3 regions of the Ochrobactrum sp. 19YEA23 genome follow, and region 3 is predicted to be linked to each of the others. Evidence: riboswitches for the same ligand, from Rfam matches in the RefSeq annotation. Region 3 holds a riboswitch; each other region holds the start of a gene.
The links. Region 3 has a riboswitch for thiamine pyrophosphate ahead of thiC (phosphomethylpyrimidine synthase ThiC). Riboswitches for the same ligand answer to the same signal wherever they lie in the genome.
Positions count from the first base shown of each region.

Region 1: linked by a shared signal. The riboswitch ahead of thiD (bifunctional hydroxymethylpyrimidine kinase/phosphomethylpyrimidine kinase) and the one ahead of thiC (phosphomethylpyrimidine synthase ThiC) in region 3 are both predicted to bind thiamine pyrophosphate.
Region 2: linked by a shared signal. The riboswitch ahead of thiB (thiamine ABC transporter substrate binding subunit) and the one ahead of thiC (phosphomethylpyrimidine synthase ThiC) in region 3 are both predicted to bind thiamine pyrophosphate.

Region 1 is NZ_JASAMQ010000001.1:596,693-601,910, reverse strand. Features, by position in the region: gene QBD01_RS02700 (heavy metal translocating P-type ATPase) at 1-384, opposite strand, end outside; gene QBD01_RS02695 (putative bifunctional diguanylate cyclase/phosphodiesterase) at 537-2,561, opposite strand; TPP riboswitch at 2,974-3,080, shown strand; gene thiD (bifunctional hydroxymethylpyrimidine kinase/phosphomethylpyrimidine kinase) at 3,167-4,057, shown strand; gene thiO (glycine oxidase ThiO) at 4,057-5,049, shown strand; gene thiS (sulfur carrier protein ThiS) at 5,046-5,218, shown strand, end outside.
Region 2 is NZ_JASAMQ010000011.1:104,401-109,618, forward strand. Features, by position in the region: gene cdlP (cell division protease CdlP) at 1-232, opposite strand, end outside; gene thiQ (thiamine ABC transporter ATP-binding protein) at 534-1,256, opposite strand; gene thiP (thiamine/thiamine pyrophosphate ABC transporter permease ThiP) at 1,253-2,881, opposite strand; gene thiB (thiamine ABC transporter substrate binding subunit) at 2,878-3,882, opposite strand; TPP riboswitch at 3,979-4,093, opposite strand; gene QBD01_RS22215 (thiamine diphosphokinase) at 4,198-4,875, shown strand; gene QBD01_RS22220 (glycine zipper domain-containing protein) at 4,987-5,218, shown strand, end outside.
Region 3 is NZ_JASAMQ010000010.1:595-5,812, reverse strand. Features, by position in the region: gene hmgA (homogentisate 1,2-dioxygenase) at 1-668, opposite strand, end outside; gene QBD01_RS21130 (MarR family winged helix-turn-helix transcriptional regulator) at 813-1,244, shown strand; gene QBD01_RS21125 (MarR family transcriptional regulator) at 1,254-1,688, opposite strand; gene QBD01_RS21120 (MFS transporter) at 2,045-3,361, shown strand; TPP riboswitch at 3,517-3,628, shown strand; gene thiC (phosphomethylpyrimidine synthase ThiC) at 3,720-5,218, shown strand, end outside.

The sequences.
Region 1 (5,218 bases), on a different contig from region 3:
GGCGGTCTCGACCTGTCCGGCCAGTTCCACATGCGCACGCTCGGTCGCCAGATTGACGCTGGCGCGTGTCACGCCCGGCACCGCATTCAGCGCCTTTTCGACTTTGCTGACACAGGAGGCGCAGCTCATGCCTTCAATGGCGAGATCGATGCTGCCGGACGGAACCTCGTAGCCTGCCTTGCGGATGGCATCGATGACGGCAGGCAGATCTGGCGTGCCCTTGAAGGTCACGTCGGCGCGCTCAGTGGCCAGATTGACGGAAACCTTGTCGACGCCTGCGACCTTCGACACGGCCTTTTCGACCGAGGAGACACAGGATGCGCAGCTCATGCCTTCCACGGGAACGGGAAAGCTGATGGATTCGTGATCGACGGGCTTGTTCATGGCAATCCTCTTCGAGACCCTTAGCGGCCTCTCTTCACGCCTCCGGAGAGGCTAGATTTCTGAATTGCCATATAAGTACTCCTTCCCACCGTTGGAAGGTCAAGCACTTTTTTGGAAGCGGCAATGCGGTGTAGTGGTGGCGGAGTTTCCGGTCAGATTGGCAGCCGGTTATGGGCTGCGGGCATGGTGAGGCCAGTGCCATTATTGCTCTGGATAAAGGCCTGCACATCGCTGGCCGGCATCGGGCGACCGGTCAGAAAGCCCTGCACTTCGCCGAAACGCTCGGTTCTCAAGCGCTCAAGCTGCTGTGTTGTTTCTACGCCTTCGGCGGTGGTGACGATGTTGAAACCAGCGCCCAGCGTGGCCACCGCCTGGATGATGGCGAGATCGCGCGTATCCGCTTCGATCCCGGATACGAAGCTGCGGTCGATCTTGATCTTGTCAAACGGAAAGGAGCGCAGATAACTGAGCGAGGAATAGCCGGTGCCGAAATCGTCCATGGCAATACGAGCGCCAAGGCGGCGCAACTCGAACAGCAATTCGATATTGTGCTTGCTGTTGGACAGAAACACCGATTCAGTGATTTCCAGTTCGAGCCGGTTTGGCGACAGGCGGGCGGCATCCAGCGCATCGGTTACAGAGTGCAACAGCGAGCTTTGGCTGAACTGGACCGGCGACAGATTGACTGAGACCTTGATGTCCTCCGGCCAGGAAACCGCTTCGCGGCAGGCAGCCAACAGCACCCAGTCACCGATAGGGCCGATCAATCCGGTTTCTTCCGCAAGCGGAATGAATTCCGCCGGGGAAATCATCCCGCGTTCGGGATGACGCCAGCGGATCAGTGCTTCGAAACCGGAAATCAACCCGCTCTCCAGATTGAAGATCGGCTGATAATGCAGTTCGAACTGTTGGGACGACAGCGCCTGACGCAGCTCGCTCGTCATGATGTGGCGCTTTTCAGCAGCCAGACGCAGCGAGTGCTGGTAGAAATGGAAGCTGCGCCTGCCGCTTGATTTCGATGCGTGAAGCGCCAGATCGGCATTGCGCATCAGTACGTCGGAATTATCGCCATGCAGCGGCGCCTGCGCGATGCCCATGCTGCAGGTGACGAATTCGGAATTGTCGCCGAGCTTGAACGGTTCCTGAAACGCCGAAAGTACCCGATCCGCAAACATGGCGATCTGGCCAACAGTCCCGCTGCGGTAGATGACGGCGAATTCATCGCCGCCGAGCCGTGCGATGAACTGGTCGCTCGTGGTGATCTGGCGCAACCGCTCGGCCACCTGCTGCAAAAGCTGGTCGCCTGCCTGATGGCCGATATTGTCGTTGATGCTCTTGAAATGATCGATGTCGATATAGAAAAGTGCAAATGGCTCCGCATCACCGCCCTTTTTCTGCAATTCCTCCACATGATGGGAGAAATAGGCACGGTTGGGCAATCGCGTGAGGCTGTCATGCATGGCGATATGGGCCATGCGCGCCTCGATTTCGCGTCGTTCGGTGACGTCTTCGATCAGGCCGATCAGATAGCGCGGCGAAGCGCCGTCAATCGGCGGAATGGAACTCTTGATCACGCGCAGAATACGCAGGGTTCCATCGTCGTGATGGGTTTTATATTCAACGCTCAGCGCTTCGCCCTTGCTCATCACCTGACGATCCTGCTGCGCATATTGGCGGCGCTCCAGATCCGTCATCAGTTGGGCGTCGGTAAAGCCGACCACCGTCTCGACCGCCTTGCCGCTCGCCTGCGAGGCCGCCTGATTGTAGAGCACATAACGCCCCTCATCCTGCATGTCCTTGATGAACACGCCGAGCGGCAGATTGCTGACAAGGCTATCGAGCAAAGACTGGGCATGGATCGCCTGCCGGTTGGCTTCGGCAAGTTCGGTCCGGTCCTGTACGATGGCGAGAATGGCTTCCCTGCCATCGAACTGCACCTCACGCCCGTAGGTCAGGACTTCGATGATTTCGCCGTCGGCGCGCCGGTGCTGCCAGCGCTCCGGGCGCTCCAGATCGCTACGATCACGAACAGCGCTCAGCATGCGCTCGCGCTCGGTATGCGGACGGATATCAAGTACGGTCATGCCCGGCAGCTCGTCGGGCGTGTAGCCGTAAAGCGCATAGGCTGCGTCGTTCATGATGATGAAGCCGAGGGTCTGCGGATCATAGACCCACATTGGCGTCGGATGGGTGGTGAACAGAATACGGAAATCCTGCTGGGATGTGCTCGCCATGGAGCCTCCCGCCTCTGCCGGACCGGCTTTCCGCTTCGCCATTATACACCCCTTGCCCCAAGCCGACACATGCCGTCAGTCTAAATTAGCCAATAAAACCTCTCACTGGAACATCATATTCCGCATGAGTTCATGACCAGACAGGCACGAACAAACAGGCGGGGACCGCCACCAGGACGCACTTCCCCGCAGGGACAATACGACCAATGGTTTTAACAAACCATATATGAAGGAGGCGCTCATTTAGTTTTTTCTGATGATCTTATTTTATCGCAGCTGCCGTCACCGGGAAGTGACCCCACATCCACTGAAGATTGCTTGACCGTTCAAAACTTCCGGCCTATGCCTATGGATGCAAAATTCGTTGGGGTGCCTCGAAAGAGGCTGAGAGGCGCGTTCTCGCGTTAACCCATTGAACCTGATCCGGGTAATACCTGCGTAGGGAACGGAGTTTGACGCGTCGCGGACAGGGTTCATCCCACTCGGAGCTTATGCTCCATACAGGTTCATGGCGTCTCATCTTTCCGTTCGGAATGAGAGACGATACGATGAACCAGAAACATAGTTTCTCCCGAACCAAATCCAACAATGACCAGACACGGTCTGCGCCCATCTGCGTGCCCCCCATCTGTGTGACCATTGCCGGTTCCGACAGTGGCGGCGGTGCTGGCATTCAGGCCGACCTCAAGACATTTTCGGCGCTCGGCGTCTATGGCGCGAGCGTCATTGCCGCTGTGACCGTGCAGAACACCTGTACGGTGAGCGCGGTGCATGACATCCCGCCCGCCATCGTCGCTGGGCAGATAGACGCCGTCTTCAGCGATCTCGACGTGGCTGCGGTGAAGATCGGCATGGTGTCCGTGCCTGAAACCATCGATGCCATTGCGCGCGGACTTGCCCATTTTTCAGGCCCTATCGTGCTCGATCCGGTGATGGTGGCCAAGTCGGGCGACCGGCTTTTGAGCGAAAACGCCATTGCGCTTTTGCGTCAGAAACTGGTGCCGCTCGCAACGCTTTTGACTCCCAACCGGCCTGAAGCGGCCTGCCTGCTCGGCTGCGGTCTGGCGCTCGACGATGAAGACGCCGAACAGCAGGGCCGCGCATTGCTCGAACTCGGCGCGAAAGCCGTTCTGATGAAGGGCGGGCATGCCGAAGGCGAAATTTGCGTCGACCTGCTCGTTCGCCGCGATCAGCCGACGCTGCGTATCGAAGCGCCACGCATCCGGACCGTCAACACCCATGGCACAGGCTGCACGCTCTCCTCGGCCATTGCGGCAGAGCTTGCCAAAAACCTGCCGCTCGAAAAAGCGGTGCTTGCAGCCCACACCTATCTGCAAGGGGCAATCCGCGCTGCCGACACATTGAAGATCGGACACGGCCATGGGCCGGTGCACCATTTCCATGACCTCTGGAAAACCCGCACGGAGGAGATTGCGTGATGCGCGTCACCATCATCGGAGCGGGTGTCGCCGGTCTTGCCACCGCCGCCGAGTTCACCGATCAGGGCCACGCCGTCACGGTGATTGCCCGCAGCCCGCAGATCGGTTCCGACTGCTGCTCCTGGCTTGCAGGCGGCATGCTGGCGCCATGGTGCGAGGGCGAAAGCGCCGAGGAGCCTGTGGTACGGCTCGGTCAGGAAGCCATCGGCTGGTGGGAAAAGCACGTCTCCGGCGTCAAGCGCGAAGGCACGCTGGTTCTGTCGCACAACCGCGACGCCAGCGAGTTGCGCCGCTTCGCCCGCCGCACGGAAGCCTTCGACACAATAGACAGTGAACGCATCGATGCGCTGGAACCCGATCTCGCCGGACGTTTCCGGCAGGGCCTGTTCTTCGCACGCGAAGGCCATCTCGATCCGCGCAAGACACTGGTTGAACTGGCCGGAAACCTGCAAAGAAAAGGCGTCGTGTTCCACCTCAATACGGAAGCGGACACAGCGAAGATCGACGCGGATATTATCGTCGATGCCCGCGGTCTTAGCGCCCGCGATGTGCTGCCCGATCTGCGCGGTGTCAAAGGTGAGATGCTGGTTGTCCGCTCGCGTGACATCAACCTTTCGCGGCCTGTGCGTCTCCTGCATCCACGCATTCCGCTCTACATCGTGCCGCGCGGCGACGGCGTGCACATGATCGGCGCGACGATGATCGAAAGCGATCAGCGCAGTGGCATCAGCGTGCGCTCGACATTGGAGCTTTTGAGCGCGGCTTACGCCCTGCATCCGGCCTTCGGCGAAGCGGAGATTCTCGAAACCGGCGTCGATGCGCGCCCCGCCTTTCCAGACAACCTGCCCCGCGTGCGACGGCGTGGCAAAACCATCTATGTCAACGGGCTTTACCGCCATGGCTTCCTGCTTTCGCCCGCCGTGGCACGCATGGCGGTTGCGGCCGCGACCACGCCCGAAACCATGCCCGAATTTGTGGAGGACTATGCATGACGATCGTGCTCAACGGTGAAGTCATCACCACGGCAGCCGCCAATCTGGCGGCGCTGCTGACCGAGATCGAACTGGATGAAGCGATTGTTGCAACCGCGCTGAACGGTGAATTCGTGGCCAGCGACGAGCGCGCAGCCGCGACCTTGTCGGCTGGCGACCGCATCGAAGT
Region 2 (5,218 bases), on a different contig from region 3:
GATCCTTGTATTCGCCGCCATAGGTGGCGAGGATGCGCGGATGCTGTTGTGCGCCGATTTGCGCCAGCTTGTCGTTGCGCGTCACATTGTCGACCGTCACCGGATTATCCGATGGCTGCAAGCCGAGATCCTTGCTGGAATTGATCGACTGGCACCCGGAAATCAGGGCGACAGCAAACAAGCCAAAACCCACGGCTGTTTTCCGCCAATTGCTCTGTGTCCGTTCTGGCAGGGAGACTGGAAGACACAGGGAGGCCCGGATACGGGGCTTGTGACGGAACAGTATTTTATCCTCGCGATTCATACATCATCAGGTCGTCCGCAAATCTAGTCACAGTCTGGCAGACGTACAAGCGGCCCGGTAAAGTTGAATACGGTTCTTCCGGGGGATTGCGAACAAAATATGTCCGTTACCGTAACTCTATTTGAGATTAGAGCATTTCCAGCAAAAGTGCGAAGCGGTTTTGCGTCGGACAATGCGGCGTAAAAAAAGATAGAGCGGTTTCAACGATTACATCACAACAGAAGCCGCTCTATCGTCTTTTATCACCGATATAGCGCCGGAGCGCTTCAGGTCCAGTCTCCGACAGAAGGTCGGAAGCGTGGCCTTGCGCCGCAACCTCACCATTTTCGATGAACAGCAATTGCGCATCGAGATAGAGCGCATCTTCCGGCGTATGGGTGACCATCAACACGGTCATGCCGGTTTCACGGCGCAGTCCGTCGACGAGATCGAGCATCTGATGTCGCAATGCGGGTCCAAGCGAAGCAAAGGCTTCGTCCAGCAACAGCACGGGACGTTCACGAACAAGCGCACGGGCAATCGCCACTCGCTGGCGTTCGCCGCCGGACAGGGCTTCGGGCTTGCGCTGTTCTTTATCCCTGAGACCGACACGGGTGAGCGCGTCGGCAATGGCGGCGCGGTCGCTATCCGTCAGTTTCAGGTTCGGCGAGCGACCGAGGCCGACATTTTGCGCCACAGTCAAATGGGCAAACAGATTGTTTTCCTGAAACACCATCGAAACCGGTCGTTCCGGCGGCGGAAGACGCGTCACATCGACACCGCCAATGGCAATCATGCCCGATGAAGGCGTCTCGAAACCGGCAATGAGGTTCAGGAGCGTGGATTTGCCCGAGCCGCTCGGCCCGACAATGGCCGCAATAGAACCGCCCGCAATAGCCAGGTCGAAGCGCATTGCGGTTTCGCCATAGCTGAAACGCACGTCGGTGAGGCGGATGTCGGCGGAAGCAGTCATGAAACGGAATTCTCTTTCCGGGATGTGGCGGCGCGGTCGGCAAGCATCATCAGGCCGAGGCAAAGAAGCCCCAGAATGAGCGCCAGACCGGCAGCATCGAATGTGCGGTAACTGCCCATGCGCTGCAAGAGAAGATAGGGCAGGGTCAGAAGCGCATCGCTGCCGAACAGCGCGATTGTGCCGAGGTCGCCAATGGAAAGCGCCATGGCAAAGGCGAAAGCCATGCCAAAAGGTCTGCGGATCGACGGCCAGTCAATGAGCCGAAGCCGATTGAGGCCATGAATGCCAAGCTGGGCACAGAGCCGATTGTGACGCGCAGCTGCCGTATCCCAGGCCGGGCGCAATAGCCGGACCGCGAAAGGCATAGCCATAGCAGCGTTGACGGTTACCACCATCACCGGCGCGATGGCGAAAGGATTGGTGAAATGGCGCAGCAGGATGAACCATCCCGCGCCGATCACGATAGGCGGCATGACGAGTATCAGGCTCGCGCCCGTATCGAACAGGCTGGCTATTTTGTTGTTTCTGACTGCTTCCCGGGCCGAAACGAGCGCCAGCGAGAGAAGCACTGAGAGCGTTGCCGCAGAAAAACCGAGCGCAAGGCTGGTGCCGATGGCGCGCCAGACTGTCGTTTCGCTGAGCAGGCGGGTGAGGTCGGCAGCAAGGCCGGACACGACCACGCCTGCAATTGGCAAGGCGACATAAAGAAAACCGATGAGAATGGCGGTGATGTTGAACAGGCGTTCACCCCGCGCAGGCCTGCCGTAGCGGCGCGGTGCTGCCGTGTGGGTAAAGCCTTCTTCTGAAGGACGCCCGGTCAGGCGCAGGGCCAGCAGGATCAGCAAGGTCAGGCCGAGCTGGGTGACGGTGAGCGCCACCGCGCGCGCCGGGTCGAAATCAAAATGCAGGCTTTGATAGATCGCCACTTCCAGCGTTGTCGCGCGCGGACCGCCGCCGAGCGTCAGCACAGTAGTGAAGCTTGTCACGCATAGCATGAAGATCAGCCCCGCCATGCCGGGCAGGCTGCGGCGGATAACCGGCCATTCGATCAGCCGAAAACGGGCGCGATTGCCCATGCCAAGCTGGGCCGCCAGTTTCCAATAATCGGCGGGTATCGATTCATAGGCAGCGAGAATGAGCCGCACCGCCAGCGGCATGTTGAAGAACACATGCGCGATCAAAATGCCCGTAATGCCATAGATATCCGGCTGGAACGAGTGGCCCGCAGCGTCCGACATATGGGCGATCAGGCCGTTTCGACCGTAAATGCTGGTAACGCCCAGCACGGCCACAAGGGCAGGCAACGCGAGCGGCAGAGCGAACAGCCGCAGAATAAAACCCCGCCCGGGAAAATGCGCTTCCGAATGCAAGGCGCGCGCAACGGGAATAGCAAAGGCAACCGAAAGCAGGCTCGACGCGATGGCCTGTGCGATAGTGAAACGGGCGGTTCGCCAGAGATAGGCATCGAAATTTGCGGCGGCATCGAAGCCGCCGCTGGCTTCAAAGGCAAGCGCGATGAGCGCGCCACCGGCAAGCACGACAAGAAAAGCCAGCGCCAAAGCCCCCGCGACGGGTTTCATCGCGGGGGCGGAGCTGGTGTTTTTGCCTGCCGGAGTGCCGATCATTTGCTGGTGGCTGCCAGCCATTCATCGACCCAGGCCTTGCGGTTCTTCGCAACCTCGTCGGATGGAATGAGCAAGGTCTTTTCCGGCTTCGGCAATGCGTCGAAAGCGGCGGGAAGCGGCGTCGATGTCTTGCCTGCCGGGAACATCCAGTTGGTTTCCGGGATCACATCCTGAAAGCCGGGGCCGGTCATGAAGGACAGGAACTTCTGCGCCAGCGGGTTCTTGGCGCCAGTCGTCGTCTGGGCGGCCAGTTCGATCTGGAGGTAATTGCCTTCCGGATAGGCCAGCGCCTTATAGCGATCTGTCTTCTCCGCGATGACATGATAGGCTGGCGAACTGGTATAGGAGAGCACCATCGGTGCTTCACCCTTGGTGAAGAGGCCATAGGCTTCCGACCAGCCAGGCGTGACGGTGAGAATGCGCTTCTGCAATTTCTGCCAGGCATCGCCCGCCTGATCGCCATAGACGGCTTTCATCCAAAGCAGTATGCCAAGACCCGGCGTCGAGGTGCGCGGATCCTGAAGCACGATCTTCTGCGACGGGTCCCCTTCGACCAGTTCTTTCAGGCTCTTGGGCGGATTGGGCAGCTTTTCCGAATCATAGACGATGGCGAAATAGCCATAGTCATAGGGCACGAAAATATCGTCCTTGAAATCCCCCGGCACGCTGACATTGCCAAGATCGATGCCGCTTGGCGCGAAGAACCCGCTGGCGCGCGCTTCGGTGGTGAGATTGGTGTCGAGGCCAAGCACAATATCGGCCTTGGTGTTGCCACCTTCAAGCTTCAGCCGGTTGAGCAGCGCGACGCCGTCTGCGGAAGCGACCCAGTTGATCTCGCAGTCGCATTCCTTCTCGAAGTTTTCCTTCACCTTGGGGCCGGGGCCCCATTCGGAAATGAAACTGTCATAGGTGTAGATGGTAAGCTTGTCTTTAGCTTGCGCTGCGGGCGCGAGACTCACCGCTGCCGCAAAAGAGAAGGCCAGCAAAGATAACAGCCGCATAACGGCACGTCCTTTCATCAAGTTAAAAGGATATAGCGCCGCTTGGGGTCTGGAGCACAACCGTAACCGAAAAGCTGCAACTTTTCGGGATCGTGCCGCAGAGCAGCATCTAATCCCTCCGCCGGTGCAAACCGGATCAGGTTCAGCGGGTTGGTTTTTGGAAAAACCTCTCAGCCATTCATGGGAACAAATGGCACCCCGTTAGAGCGTTGCGACATTAATATGTCAGGCCATAAAGGGCAAGAGAGGCAAAACCGATGCAAACTGGGACAAAGCGGACTTCCAGCTGCGATTTGCCCATGATATGAGCGGCTTATGAGCACATTCGTCATCCTTCTCGGCGGCGACCTCGTCGTAACCGAACGGCTGCGGCAGCAGATTGTCGGAGCGCGTATTCTTGCAGCCGATGGCGGTATTCGTCATGCAGCCGCTCTGGGCGTCGAGCCGGAACTGTGGCTCGGCGATTTCGATTCCACGCCGCAAGCCTTGCTCGAGCAATATGCCCATGTGCCGCAAAAGACATTTCCCCGCGCCAAGGATATGACGGACGGCGAACTGGCTTTCGAGGAAGCCTTTGCCCGTGGCGCGACACGCGCCATTTTGTGCGGTGCTTTCGGCGGCCAGCGTACCGATCATACGCTGCTGCATCTCACAATGGCGACAGCGCAGGCAAACAAAGGGCGGAATGTTCTTCTGTCCAGTGGTGTGGAAGAAGCCTGGCCGGTGACGGCTGGCGAGTTTACCTATGATTTCCCGGAAGGCACGCTGTTCAGCGTCATCAGTTTCACCTCTGTGGAGGGGCTTTCAATCACAAATGCGGAGTGGCCGTTAGACAACGTGACCCTTCCTTTTGGTTCTTCGTGGACAGTTTCCAATATAGTGCGTGGAACACTTCGCATTACTGTGCGTTCTGGCTTAGCGATACTTGTTGCAAACTTAAATTCGGAGCATGCAGACGGGGCATCGCTAACCTTACCGATTGAAAAGGCTTGACGCTTGACAGCGAAACGTATTTCAAATGCGTAAGCGGGTTTATTAGTTAGCGCCGAAATTGGGGACGCAAAATCGGCACCTGAAGTGTCAACTTTGACAGGAGATTGTTTGATGAAGTCACGTCTTTCCATGATTGCGGTTGCCGGGGTGCTCGCATTGTCGACAGCAGCATGCACGACCAACGAACAGCGCACGGCTGGTTACGGTGTTGGCGGCGCAGCAATTGGTGCTCTCGCCGGTGGTGCAATCGGCGGTAACGGCCGTGGCGCTCTCACGGGTGCTGCTATCGGTGCTGTTGCCGGTACGCTGGTTGGCGCTGCCCAGACGCGTAATGGCGTGCAGT
Region 3 (5,218 bases):
AAACCGCGGCACGGTCCCTCAAGCACCTCGACGCGATAGACAAGACCGCGCGGGATAATGGCAATTTCCTTGGGCTCAAGATCGATGATGCCAAGCTCGGTGCAGAAGCGCAGGCGGCCCTCCTGCGGCACGACCAGCAATTCGCTGTCGGCAGAGTAAAAATACTCGTCCTCCATCGAGCGCGTGATCAGATAGACATGGCTTGCCATACCGATCTGGATATTCACATCGCCCGCCGTGGTCATGGTGCGCATGCCGGTGATCCACGTCAGATCCTCATCCGGCCCCGGCAGCGGGATAGGGTCCCAGCGATACTGGCCGAGACTGGTGATATTGCGCCGCTGCGGATCGCCGACCGGCAGATTGGGCGCGGTCTTCCAGTACGGCACATCTATCAGCTGGAATCGGCCCGTATGATGGACCGATGGGCGAATGCGATAGCACCAGGTCCGCTCGTTTTGACCACGCGGCGCGGTGAAAGCGGTGCCGGACAGCTGCTCGGCATAAAGCCCGTAATTGCATTTCTGCGGTGAATTCTGACCTTGCGGCAAAGCGCCCGGCAGCGCCTCGGTTTCAAAGTCATTGCCGAAACCGGGCATATAGCCCTCGACCGTTCCAGTCGTTACCGATGCGCGGACCATGCCCTGCGGGATCGTGTGAGTGGTCATGATTATTCCTCCCGGCAAATTCGTTGCTCTAACAACGATATTAACGTTGCGAATGCAACGAAGTCAATGCTTCTTGCGTGACACGTCTTTTTCCGTTGTATTTGCAATGAAACTCTGCTCCTTTCCTGCAAAAAGGAGACGTGCATGGCATTCGAACTCGATAGCTTCCTGCCCTATCGGCTCAGTGTGGTGGCCGCGCGGATCAGCGAGCGATTTGCAAAACGCTATGCCGCCGAGGCGGGGCTGACCATCCCTGAATGGCGCGTATTGGCGCATCTCTATCGTAGCGGCGAAGTCAGCATCCGGGATATCAATACCCGGGTCAATCTCGACAAGTCGATTGTCAGCCGGGCCGCAACCCGTCTGGAAGGTGCGGGCTTACTGCGTAAATCCGACAACAATGTCGACCGTCGATTGATTGTACTCGCACTCACCCCCAAGGGGGAAGAACTGATGCACCGTCTCGGCAAGATTGCCGACGAGTTTCAGGCGGAGATCCTTAAAGATCTAGGCCCGGACGCCAAACATTTTCTCGATGGGCTGACCCGCCTTTCCAGCGCCCACCCTTCGCGATAGTTGCGAACCTCACTCGGCTTCAGTCACCTGTTTGACGGCCTTGTGCAGAGCAGCAATGCCCGTTTCCAGAGCCAGCCGGTCCTGCTCGGACATCGCACCCAAGATGGCATTGGCCTTGGCATCGACTTCGCCAAAGGCCTTTTGAAACAGGGCTTGGCCCGCATCCGTGACAGCATAGTGCCGCAAACGTCGGTCTTCTTTCGATACAGTCCTGACAATCAGGCCTTTCTCTTCCAGACGGCTGGCGGCCCGACTGACCTGCACCTTGTCGAGGGAGGTGCGCTGGGCAAGCCGCACGGAATCGATGGAACCTGCCTCCGCCAGCAGAAACAGCAGACGCCATTCCTCACGCATCAGCCCATATTCGTGACCATAAACAGCAACCAGCTGCCGGGAGAACGCTTCCGCGACAATCGCGAGCCTATAAGGAAAAAACGTCTCCATGCGCATTGCATACCCCTCACAAAGTCTTTTCATTTCAATCATTTTCCCGGAATGGACGGACAATTTCAAAGGCTTTTTCAAGAGCGAGATCTAGTCGGAGCGAAACGCGGTCTGATAAGATTGCGCCTCAATGAAAACTACCCGTACACCACTGTTATCCTGTCCGTTCGAACTGCCTTTTGAATTGATCCTCGCACCTCCTGCAGATTGTAATCCCCAGAAACTGATGGCCACTATTTCATTGCATATGTAACGTTGCTATTGCAATGAACTTGACTTCGTTGCAAATGATACGATTATAGGGAGCCGGTAGCGAGGAACCGGCATTTCAAATGCTGGGCAGCGGAGGAGCAGCCATGAACACATCAGCACCGGCGGGCACAATGGATGCCGCGCAGACGCAAAAATCATCGATACGGCTTCTTTTCGCGGCCAGCACCGGCACGATTATCGAGTGGTATGACTTCGCGGTTTTCGCTTTTTGCGCCGCACTTGTTTTCAACACCGCGTTTTTTCCGGTGGTCGATCCGATCACCGGCCTGATTGCAGCCCTGTCTACGCAGGCCGTCGGCTTTATCGCTCGTCCCGCTGGAGGCTGGTTCTTCGGTGTTCTGGGTGACAGGATAGGGCGCAAGCAGGCACTCGTGATCAGTCTTTTCCTGATGGGCGGCGCGACTGTCGCCATGGGCCTGCTCCCCACCTATCAGCAGATTGGCGTGTTCGCTCCCCTGTTGCTGCTCCTAATGCGCCTGTTGCAAGGTTTTGCCATCGGCGGCGAATCCACTGGCGCGCTGGTGCTGATCGCCGAAAGCCTTCCGGCCAAGCAGCGTGGGCTCTGGACCGGATTTCCCATGATCGGCGGACCAGCCGGGAATGTACTTGCCACCGCCGTTATCGGTTTGGTCATCGGGCATTTCGGATCGGACGCTTTTGTAGAATGGGCGTGGCGTATTCCCTTCATCGCCTCCATCCTGCTGATCGGTCTCGGTCTATGGGTCCGGCGCAAGGTCGAGGAATCGCCTGCTTTCATCCATCTGCAGGAACAAAAGACCGAAGCCATCAAAGCACCCTTGCGCGAAGCAATCACGACCCAAGGCGCTAATATGCTCCGCGTCCTGTTCGTCAAGGCTGGCGAAAGCGCGCTTTTCTATCTCTTCTCCACATTCTTCGTCGTGCTGGCGACCGTGTTCCTCAAAGTGCCGCGTGAAGCTGCCCTCGGCGCACTGTTCGTCGGTTCCATTGCCGAAGTCGCGGTCATACTCGCGGCAGGCGCCACCGCAGACCGTATCGGACGCAAGGCCGTTACGCTGGTGGGTCTCGTGGGCGGTATCGGCGCAGGCTTCTGGCTATTCAGCCTGCCGCCCGGCGCAGACACCGCGACGCTCACTTGGGCAACCGTGCTGACGCTCTCCTTCCACGGCATTATCGTGGGTGGCATGTCGGCCTATTTCACCGAACTCTTCCCGGCGCGCGTTCGCTACACGGCTATGTCGACATCCTATTCCGTCGCCACGGTGTTGGGTGGAGCGCTTGCCCCGATCATCGGCACGTGGCTGCTCGAGATATTCGGCACGCCCTTCGCGGTCGCGATCTACGCTACATTGATGGCAATCCCGGCGATCTATGTGATGATCACCACACCGGAAACCAAAGGCAGGGATCTGGTGAATTAAAGCGCTTCGGATTTTCAAAAAGCCGCATCAGTGATGATGCCAAATGGAAAAAGAGAAGCCAAGCTTCACCGTTTGTTTTACGTCCATGGTCGGGAATAGAAACACGCGCGCAGCCAACCGGTCTTGACGACCAAAACTGCCCGTGCATAATTTTAAGCATTCACCAGGGGAGTCCCGGCAAGGGGCTGAGATACTGCTAGCGTGCGCAGTGACCCGTTGAACCTGATCCAGTTCATACTGGCGTAGGGACGGTGCAAATGCTGGAATGCGAGCGTCCACTGGATGCTTCCTGATGGCGTTTTTTCATCCTTCCAACACTGGAACTGGGTCTCCAACGTCACATCTTGGAGCCTCAACCATGTCTATTATTACTGGCAACACAGCCCCGACTGTTACCACTGGCCCTCTCCCCGCGTCCCGAAAACTAAGCATACCAGGAACGCTTTATCCGGATATCCGCGTCCCGATGCGAGAAATTGCGCTGCATCCCAGTTCCGGGCTGCCACCCGTTACGGTCTATGACCCGTCTGGCCCCTACACCGACGATCACGCAACGATCAATATCGAAAAAGGGTTGCCCCGACTGCGCGAAAGCTGGATCAGCGGGCGTGGCGATGTCGAAGCCTATGAAGGGCGCTCGGTTCAACCCGCAGATAACGGCTTTGCGACAGGTGAACGACTGACACCGGAATTCCCTTTTCTAAATGCACCGTTGAAAGCAAGGAATGGCAAGGCGGTTACCCAGCTTGCTTATGCCCGTGCAGGGATCATCACTCCCGAAATGGAATTCGTCGCCATCCGCGAAAACCTTGGGCGACAAGCTGTCCAGCATGAATTGCCGCGCGACGGGCAAGGTTTCGGCGCCAACATTCCCGACTATGTAACACCGGAATTCGTTCGCCAGGAGATTGCAGAGGGACGCGCTATTCTTCCTGCCAATATCAACCATCCTGAATCCGAGCCGATGATCATCGGGCGGAACTTTCTGGTTAAGATCAACGCTAATATCGGCAATTCTGCCGTAACATCTTCTATGGGCGAGGAAGTTGAAAAGATGGTATGGGCGATCCGTTGGGGTGCCGATACGGTCATGGACCTTTCAACCGGACGAAACATTCACAATATTCGAGAATGGATCATCCGGAACTCGCCAGTTCCAATCGGTACGGTACCGCTCTATCAGGCTCTGGAGAAGGTCAATGGTATCGCCGAAGATCTGAACTGGCAGATCTATCGCGACACATTGATCGAACAGGCCGAACAAGGCGTTGATTATTTTACCATACACGCTGGCGTGCGGCTTTCTTATATCCACCTCACCGCCAATCGCGTAACCGGCATCGTTTCACGCGGCGGTTCGATCATGGCGAAGTGGTGCCTACACCACCACAAAGAGAGTTTTCTCTACGAACATTTCGAAGAAATTTGCGATATCTGTCGGGCATACGATGTCTCATTCTCCCTTGGCGACGGTCTGCGTCCGGGATCGATCGCAGATGCCAATGACGCGGCACAATTTGCCGAACTCGAGACGCTTGGAGAACTGACCCAGATAGCCTGGTCCAAGGATTGCCAGGTAATGATAGAAGGACCCGGCCACGTTCCTATGCACAAGATCAAAGAGAACATGGACAAGCAATTACACACGTGCGGAGAGGCGCCGTTCTACACGCTCGGACCGCTGACCACTGATATCGCACCCGGTTATGACCATATAACCTCGGGAATTGGTGCAGCGATGATCGGCTGGTTCGGCACCGCCATGCTTTGCTACGTTACCCCGAAGGAGCACCTCGGCTTGCCCAACCGCGACGATGTTAAAATCGGTGTCGTCACCTACAAGATAGCCGCTCATGC